DNA from 2 places in the Diaphorobacter sp. LR2014-1 genome. Region 2 is predicted to be linked to the other one. Evidence: predicted binding sites of a transcription regulator. Region 2 holds the regulator's gene; the other holds the start of a gene.

Region 1 (3,409 bases), on a different contig from region 2:
CATGCGCTTCGTGGACAACCATGGCCAGCCGACCGAGCGCTACCCGTTCAACCCCAATGGCAGCGCCGGCGGGCTCACGGCCGTGACGACGGCGGACGGACGCTTCACGGCCATGATGCCGCACCCCGAGCGTGTGTTCCGCAACATCCAGATGAGCTGGACCGATCTGGCCGCCACGGGGGGCAAGGACGCGTTCAGCCCTTGGATGCGCGTGTGGCGCAACGCACGCAAGTGGGTGGGGTGATCGGCGCCGCGGCGCGCGGCTAGCAGCCGCCGCGCACATGGCACTCGGGCACGATGCGCCCGTGCGAGTCGCGCCACTGCAGGGTCGGGCCGCCGGAAGACGGCGCCGCCGGCGCGGGTGGCTGCGGCGGCCGGTACGGATCGTGCAGCACGGTGGATGAGCCCACGCCGGCTCCGACGTGTGCGCCGCCCATGGGAACCGAGGCACCCACGCCCACGCCGCCAGTCACCTGGCCGCTTGGGTGCACTCCCACTCCGACGCCCACCGGCCCCACGCCGGTGCCCACCCCGGCTGATACGCCGCCCGAACCCACGCCGACGCCCACGCTGAACGGCCCCACCGGCACACCCACGCCCAGGCGCGCCGACGGGCCGGCGCAGGCGGACAGCACCAGCGCGGCCAGCGCGGCGGCGGTGCGCACGGGGCGCGAGGACGCAGTGCGAGAGGGCATGCCGCCATGGTACGCCTGCCCACCGTATTGCAAAAACAATAGCTGTCAGCGCTTGTCCCACATGCGTTAGGGGTGTTTTCATTCAGAATGGCGGCTTCTTGAAAGGAACTCACCCATGGCCGGCGCCAGCCTTCTGACCCTGCTTGACGACATCGCCACCATCCTGGACGACGTGGCCCTCATGACCAAGGTGGCCGCCAAGAAAAGCGCCGCCATGGCCGACGACGTGTCCGTCATGACCAAAGTGGCGGCGCAAAAGACCGCAGGGGTGCTGGGCGACGACCTGGCGCTCAATGCCCAGCAGGTCACGGGCGTGCGGGCAGAGCGCGAGATCCCCGTCGTGTGGGGCGTGGCCCGCGGATCCCTGGTGAACAAGGCCATCCTCGTGCCGGCGGCGCTGCTCATCAGCGCGTTCGCGCCGTGGGCCGTGACGCCGCTGCTCATGGTGGGCGGGGCCTTCCTGTGCTTCGAAGGCTGCGAAAAGCTCGCGCACAAGCTTTTGCACACGCCCGAGGAAGATGCCGTGCAACACGCGATCCATGCGCAGGCCAACGCCAATCCCAACGTGGACCTGGCGCGGGTGGAGAAGGACAAGATCAAGGCGGCCGTGCGTACCGACTTCATCCTCTCTGCCGAAATCATCGCCATCACCCTGGGCGCCGTCGCGGGCGCGCCTTTTGCGCAGCAAGTGGCGGTACTGGCGGGCATTGCCGTCCTGATGACGGTGGGGGTCTATGGCCTCGTGGCGGGCATCGTGAAGCTGGACGACCTGGGCCTGTGGCTCAGCCGCCAGGCCAGCAACGCGGCACAGGCCCTGGGCCGCGGCATCGTCGCGGCCGCTCCCTGGCTCATGAAGACGCTGTCGGTGGTCGGCACCGCAGCCATGTTCCTCGTCGGCGGGGGCATCCTGGTGCATGGCGTGCCGGCGCTGCATCATGCCGTCGAGGGCGTGGGCGCGGCGGTGCAGGGTTGGCCGCTGGGCGGACTGTGGTCGGTGCTGGTCACCAACCTGCTCAATGCCGTGGTGGGCTTGGTGGCGGGCGCCGTGGTGCTGGCGGTGTGGACGCTGGTGGGGCGGCTGCGCGGCAAGGCGGCTGCCAATGGCACGCATTGAGTGAGGCCATATGCCGCCGTTTGTGACGAAATAGACACATACGAATAGACACACAGATTCTGGGTTTGATCTGCAGCAATATTGACCATATTACTCGTGGGCTTAATACGTGCACGGGGGTCGTCCCCGGTCAACCCAACGTATCGAGTCAACATGAAAAAGAATCTTCTGGCCCTGGCCGTTCTGTGTGCGATGACCTCCGGCGCTGCCTTCGCGCAGCAGGTTGCGGAAGGTTCCTGGCTGGTGCGTGCACGCGCGGTGCATCTGGACAGCGCCAACAACGGTGCCGCCGGCGACGCGGGCGTGAGCATCAACGACAAGTGGATTCCTGAAGTCGACGTCTCGTACTTCTTCACGCCCAACCTCGCTGCCGAACTGGTCCTGACCTACCCGCAAAAGCACGACGTGCGCCTGAACGGCGACAAGATCGGCTCGCTCAAGCACCTGCCGCCCTCGCTGCTGCTGCAGTACCACTTCACGAACTTCGGCGCGTTCAAGCCGTACGTGGGCGCTGGTGTCAACTACACGCGCTTTTCCAGCGTGAAGCTGCCCGCGGGCCTGGACGTGAAGCGCAACAGCTGGGGCGGTGCCCTGCAAGTGGGCTTCGACTATGCGCTGGACAAGAACTGGTCCCTGAACGTGGACGTGAAGAAGGTGTACATCGACACCGACGTGCGCGGCGTGGGCACTTTCAAGGTCGACCCGGTGCTGTTCGGCGTGGGCGTGGGCTACCGCTTCTAAGCACGCAAGTTCCGTTCTTCATGGTGGGGTGGGCCGGCGCATGCGCCGGCCCTTTTTTTATCCTCGGCGGACGGTAAATCGATGCTCTCATTGAAGGAGCTATTTGCGCTTGATGGGCAAGCGCTTCCGCCCGATTTGATCCTTTATTGGCAGGGCGGCGAAAAAGCCAACCACAGCGGGCAATCCGGCACAAGAGGTGCACTGTGGATTGCCCTGCAGATCGCGCGTGCGTCCTACCTGAAGAGGTGTCGTTGGATTGCAGGGGCGCGTTGGCAGGTGGCCTACGCTGCAGCGCTATGTCTGCAGTTTCTCCCCTTGCTCGGCTTGACGGCGTCCTTCACCACCTCGGCCTGGCACCGCCGCAGCCGCCCGCGGGTGTGGCCTCGGCCGACGAACGCGGCGAGATCCTGGCCGGCCTGTTGCAGCCGCAGGCGGCGCTCTCACCCAAGTATTTCTATGACCAGCGGGGCTCGGAACTCTTCGAGGCCATCACCCGCCTGCCCGAGTACTACCCCACGCGTACCGAGCGTGCCTTGCTGCGGCGCCACGGGCACGCCATTGCCCAGGCCGTAGGCCCGGCGCGTGTGGTGATCGAGCCCGGGGCGGGCAATTGCGACAAGGCGCGCGAGCTCTGCGCGCTGGTACGGGCCACGCACTTCGTGGGGGTGGACATCTCCGCCGACTACCTGCGGGATGCTATCGCGCGCCTGCGTGTGGCACTGCCGGGCCTGCATGCCCGCGCCGTGGGCGCGGACATCACCCGGGGTGTGCACCTGCCGTCGGACGTTCCCGGCGCGCGCCGCCTCGTCTTCTACCCTGGCTCGTCCATCGGCAACTTCGACCCGCCCCAGGCACTGGC
Region 2 (3,409 bases):
TTTCACATTTTGGCTATAAGTAGCGCCCACGCGCCCGATGGCAGAAACGCCCAGACCAATCAGGTCGCAATCGGGCTGCGTGCTATAGCCTTGGAAATTGCGGTGCAGCCTGCCTTGCCGCTTGGCCACCGCCAGCGCATCGTCTGGCAGCGCAAAATGGTCCATGCCCACGTAGACGTAGCCGGCCTCCTGGAACACATCAAGTGACCGGGCCAGCATGGACACCTTGGCCGAAGCCATGGGCAACTCGGCCGTGATGATGCGTCGCTGCGATTTGAAGCGTTCTGGCAAGTGAGCGTACGCATACAGCGCGATCCGGTCTGGCCGCAGCTCGGCTACCTGCTCCAAGGTGCAATCAAACGACTCCGGTGTCTGTCGCGGCAGCCCGTAGATCAAATCCACGTTCACCGATTCAAACCCGAGCTTGCGAGCCGCATCGACCAACGCGAACACCTTTTCGGCAGGCTGAATGCGGTGCACGGCCTTTTGTACTTCAGGGTCGAAATCCTGCACGCCAAAGCTCAGGCGATTGAAACCCAGCTCCGCCAACAATCCCAGCCGCGCTTCATCCACGGTCCGGGGGTCCACTTCTATGGAGTACTCCCCCCCCGGAACGAGGACGAAACTGCGCCTCAGCATGCCCATCAGTTCGCGCAAACCGTCATCCGTCAGAAAAGTAGGCGTGCCTCCGCCGAAATGCAGCTGGCTCACATGCTGACCCACACCGCAGTGCGCCGTATGCAGGTCGATCTCACGGCTGAGGTAACGCAAGTAGACCTCTGCCCGCTCTGGATGCCGGGTAATGATCTTGTTACACGCGCAGTAATAGCACAGCGATTCACAAAACGGGATGTGGACATAAAGCGACAAAGGCATCGCCTTGGCTACCGAACCCACGCGACGCTGCTGCAGCGCAAGGATGTATTCCCGCTCGCCAAAAGCCTCGACAAAACGATCAGCAGTCGGATAAGAGGTGTAGCGCGGCCCTGGGACGTCAAAGCGACGCAGGAGCTCTGTTGTAACAACGGTCATGACGGGATTCCTTGCACTTTCATATCACTGTGCCGTAGAGTCCCCCATGAGTCCTTGACGTTGATCAAGCGCCCATAAGGTCCTTGTGGCGACAATTTGACTTCGGCTCAAAGTCGTCCAACGGCCTACGGCATTCCATGTCTCCCAGCCGTTCAGAGGTAAGCTCAAGCCATGAACAGGGTTCCCATGCATACGAATCTCCAGACCATCAAAGTTGCCTGCTCAAACTGCAATCTGCGTGAGCTGTGCATGCCCGTGGGTCTGGACGACCAGCAACTCAAGCGCATCGATGACATTGTTGCTGTACGACGCAAGATCAAGCGTGGCGGCACGCTTTTCCGGAACGGTGAACCCTTCACATCCCTTTTTGCTATCCGCACCGGATTCTTCAAGACCTGTGTCGCCACCGAAGACGGTCGCGACCAAGTGACAGGTTTTCAAATGGCGGGCGAGATCATCGGCCTGGATGGCATCGTGAGCGACCGTCACACTTGCGATGCGGTAGCGCTTGAAGACGCCGAAGTATGCGTCATGCCTTTCGATCGTATTGAAGAGTTGTCGCGCGAAGTAACGGCACTACAGCACCATGTGCACAAGATCATGAGCCGCGAGATTGTTCGCGAGCATGGGGTCATGCTGTTGCTGGGGAGTATGCGTGCCGAGGAACGCCTTGCCGCATTCCTGTTGAATCTCGTACAACGCTTGCATGCCCGGGGTTTCTCACAATCCGAATTGGTGCTGCGCATGACACGCGAAGAGATCGGCAGCTACCTGGGATTGAAACTGGAAACCGTCAGCCGCACGTTTTCGAAGTTCGTGGAAGAAGGTATTGTGGAAGTAAAACAGCGCCATGTGCGCATCGTCGATACCGATGCGCTGAAGCGCATTGTCAACAGCCAGCAAGCCTGCCATTAAGCCTGGGTTTTTGCTGATTCATAACTGATGGGCGGAAAGATCAGGAAACGTATTTGGCGCAATCAGCCGGCCGCGCCCCTTTGGGCACGGGGCAGCGATTCAACTCAAAGGGCGAGAGTGACAACAGCGTCGTCAATGCGCTGGAAGCCATGAGTACGAACCAGAACGTGAAAAAGGCGATGGTATACACACCTTCGCGCGAGAGATGCAGGGGTTGATCAAACCACTGCAGCGCTTCTGGATCCACGAAGGCGAACACCACCATTTCCATGACGCCCGCCATCAAAAAGGCCGGCCACGCGATCCACATCAATCGTTGCATCCACATTCGCCCATCTCCTAGCAGGTGTAGTTGACAGCCTAGCATCTGTTCTCCGGCATGCAAAGAGGACTCGCCCTGCCGGTCAGCGCGGTTGATCCTCCAGCGGAGTAGCTGCATGGTTGCGCCCCTTCATGGCAGGCGTCATGTCGCCCCCAGACTCCTTCAGGGTCTCGTTGATGTTCAATCCCCGTTGGTAATAGTCTTCCGCGATGACGGGGTCAGGTTGGCTCACGGCCAGCCAGAGGGTCACGAAGCCCGCAATGATGACTATCACCGGCCCCGCGATGACAAGCCAGACATGGCCAAACGTCCACCAAGGCTTTCCTGCGTCTTCCAGATTCATGGGGGAATTACTCGACATCGATACCAACTCCTCGCTCATTTATGAGCACAGCTTGTTCATTTGCATTCCACGACCGCCTTCAGCGAGGCACAAGGAACACGGATTTCTCTGCCACTTGGGCTTTATCACCCTGCGCTTGAATATCGAAATACACCGTATGCGATCCGGGAGATGCTGAGCCATACGGAATTTGAAGACGGACAACCACCCATCGGGATTCCGCCGGTCCAATGTCAATTGCGGTCTCGGACGCCACTTCCAGCCCTTCCATGCCGTGGGCGCTGATGGTGTAGCGCTGCGCCCCCTCCGTGGCGTTCATGATCTGCAGCCGGTAGATATTTTCCAGCTTGCCTCCCGCCACGATGCGCGAGAGCGCAGCGCGGTCGCGCACGATGTCCACCTTCAACGGGGTGCGTACCACCAAGCTGGCCAGCATGCCGACGCACAACACCACCAGCACCGCTGAATAGAACAACACACGGGGTCGCAGCACGCGTTTGAGCATTTGCGACTGGGTCCAGTGGTTCTTGACGCCGTTCTGCGTCGAGAAGCGAATCAGCCCGCGCGGATACTTCATCTTATCCATCACGGTATTGCAAGCGTCCACGCAGAGACCGCAACCAATGCATTCGTATTGCAGTCCGTTGCGAATATCGATACCCGTTGGGCAGACCTGGACACACAGCGTGCAATCGATGCAGTCACCCAGTCCCGCAGCTTTGTGATCTACGGTCTTGTTACGGGGCCCGCGAGGCTCGCCGCGCTCAGGATCGTAAGAGACGACCAGCGTGTCCCTG

The links. Region 2 encodes FNR, which switches genes on or off when oxygen is low (the NO sensors DNR and NnrR bind a similar motif). Its sites were predicted from a motif close to TTGATNNNNATCAA; they were not measured.
Region 1: a site for FNR is predicted at 1,875-1,888, ahead of BV908_RS17125 (OmpW family outer membrane protein). Genes of this name have one in related genera too.

The regions. Positions count from the first base shown of each region.
Region 1 covers NZ_MTBE01000030.1:17,892-21,300, reverse strand. The annotation lists gene purL (phosphoribosylformylglycinamidine synthase) at 1-244, shown strand, start outside; gene BV908_RS17135 (hypothetical protein) at 264-695, opposite strand; gene BV908_RS17130 (DUF808 domain-containing protein) at 811-1,809, shown strand; gene BV908_RS17125 (OmpW family outer membrane protein) at 1,963-2,550, shown strand; gene egtD (L-histidine N(alpha)-methyltransferase) at 2,847-3,409, shown strand, end outside.
Region 2 covers NZ_MTBE01000003.1:99,604-103,012, forward strand. The annotation lists gene hemN (oxygen-independent coproporphyrinogen III oxidase) at 1-1,032, opposite strand, end outside; gene fnr (fumarate/nitrate reduction transcriptional regulator Fnr) at 1,204-1,947, shown strand; gene BV908_RS03820 (hypothetical protein) at 1,988-2,275, opposite strand; gene BV908_RS03825 (FixH family protein) at 2,352-2,612, opposite strand; gene ccoG (cytochrome c oxidase accessory protein CcoG) at 2,692-3,409, opposite strand, start outside.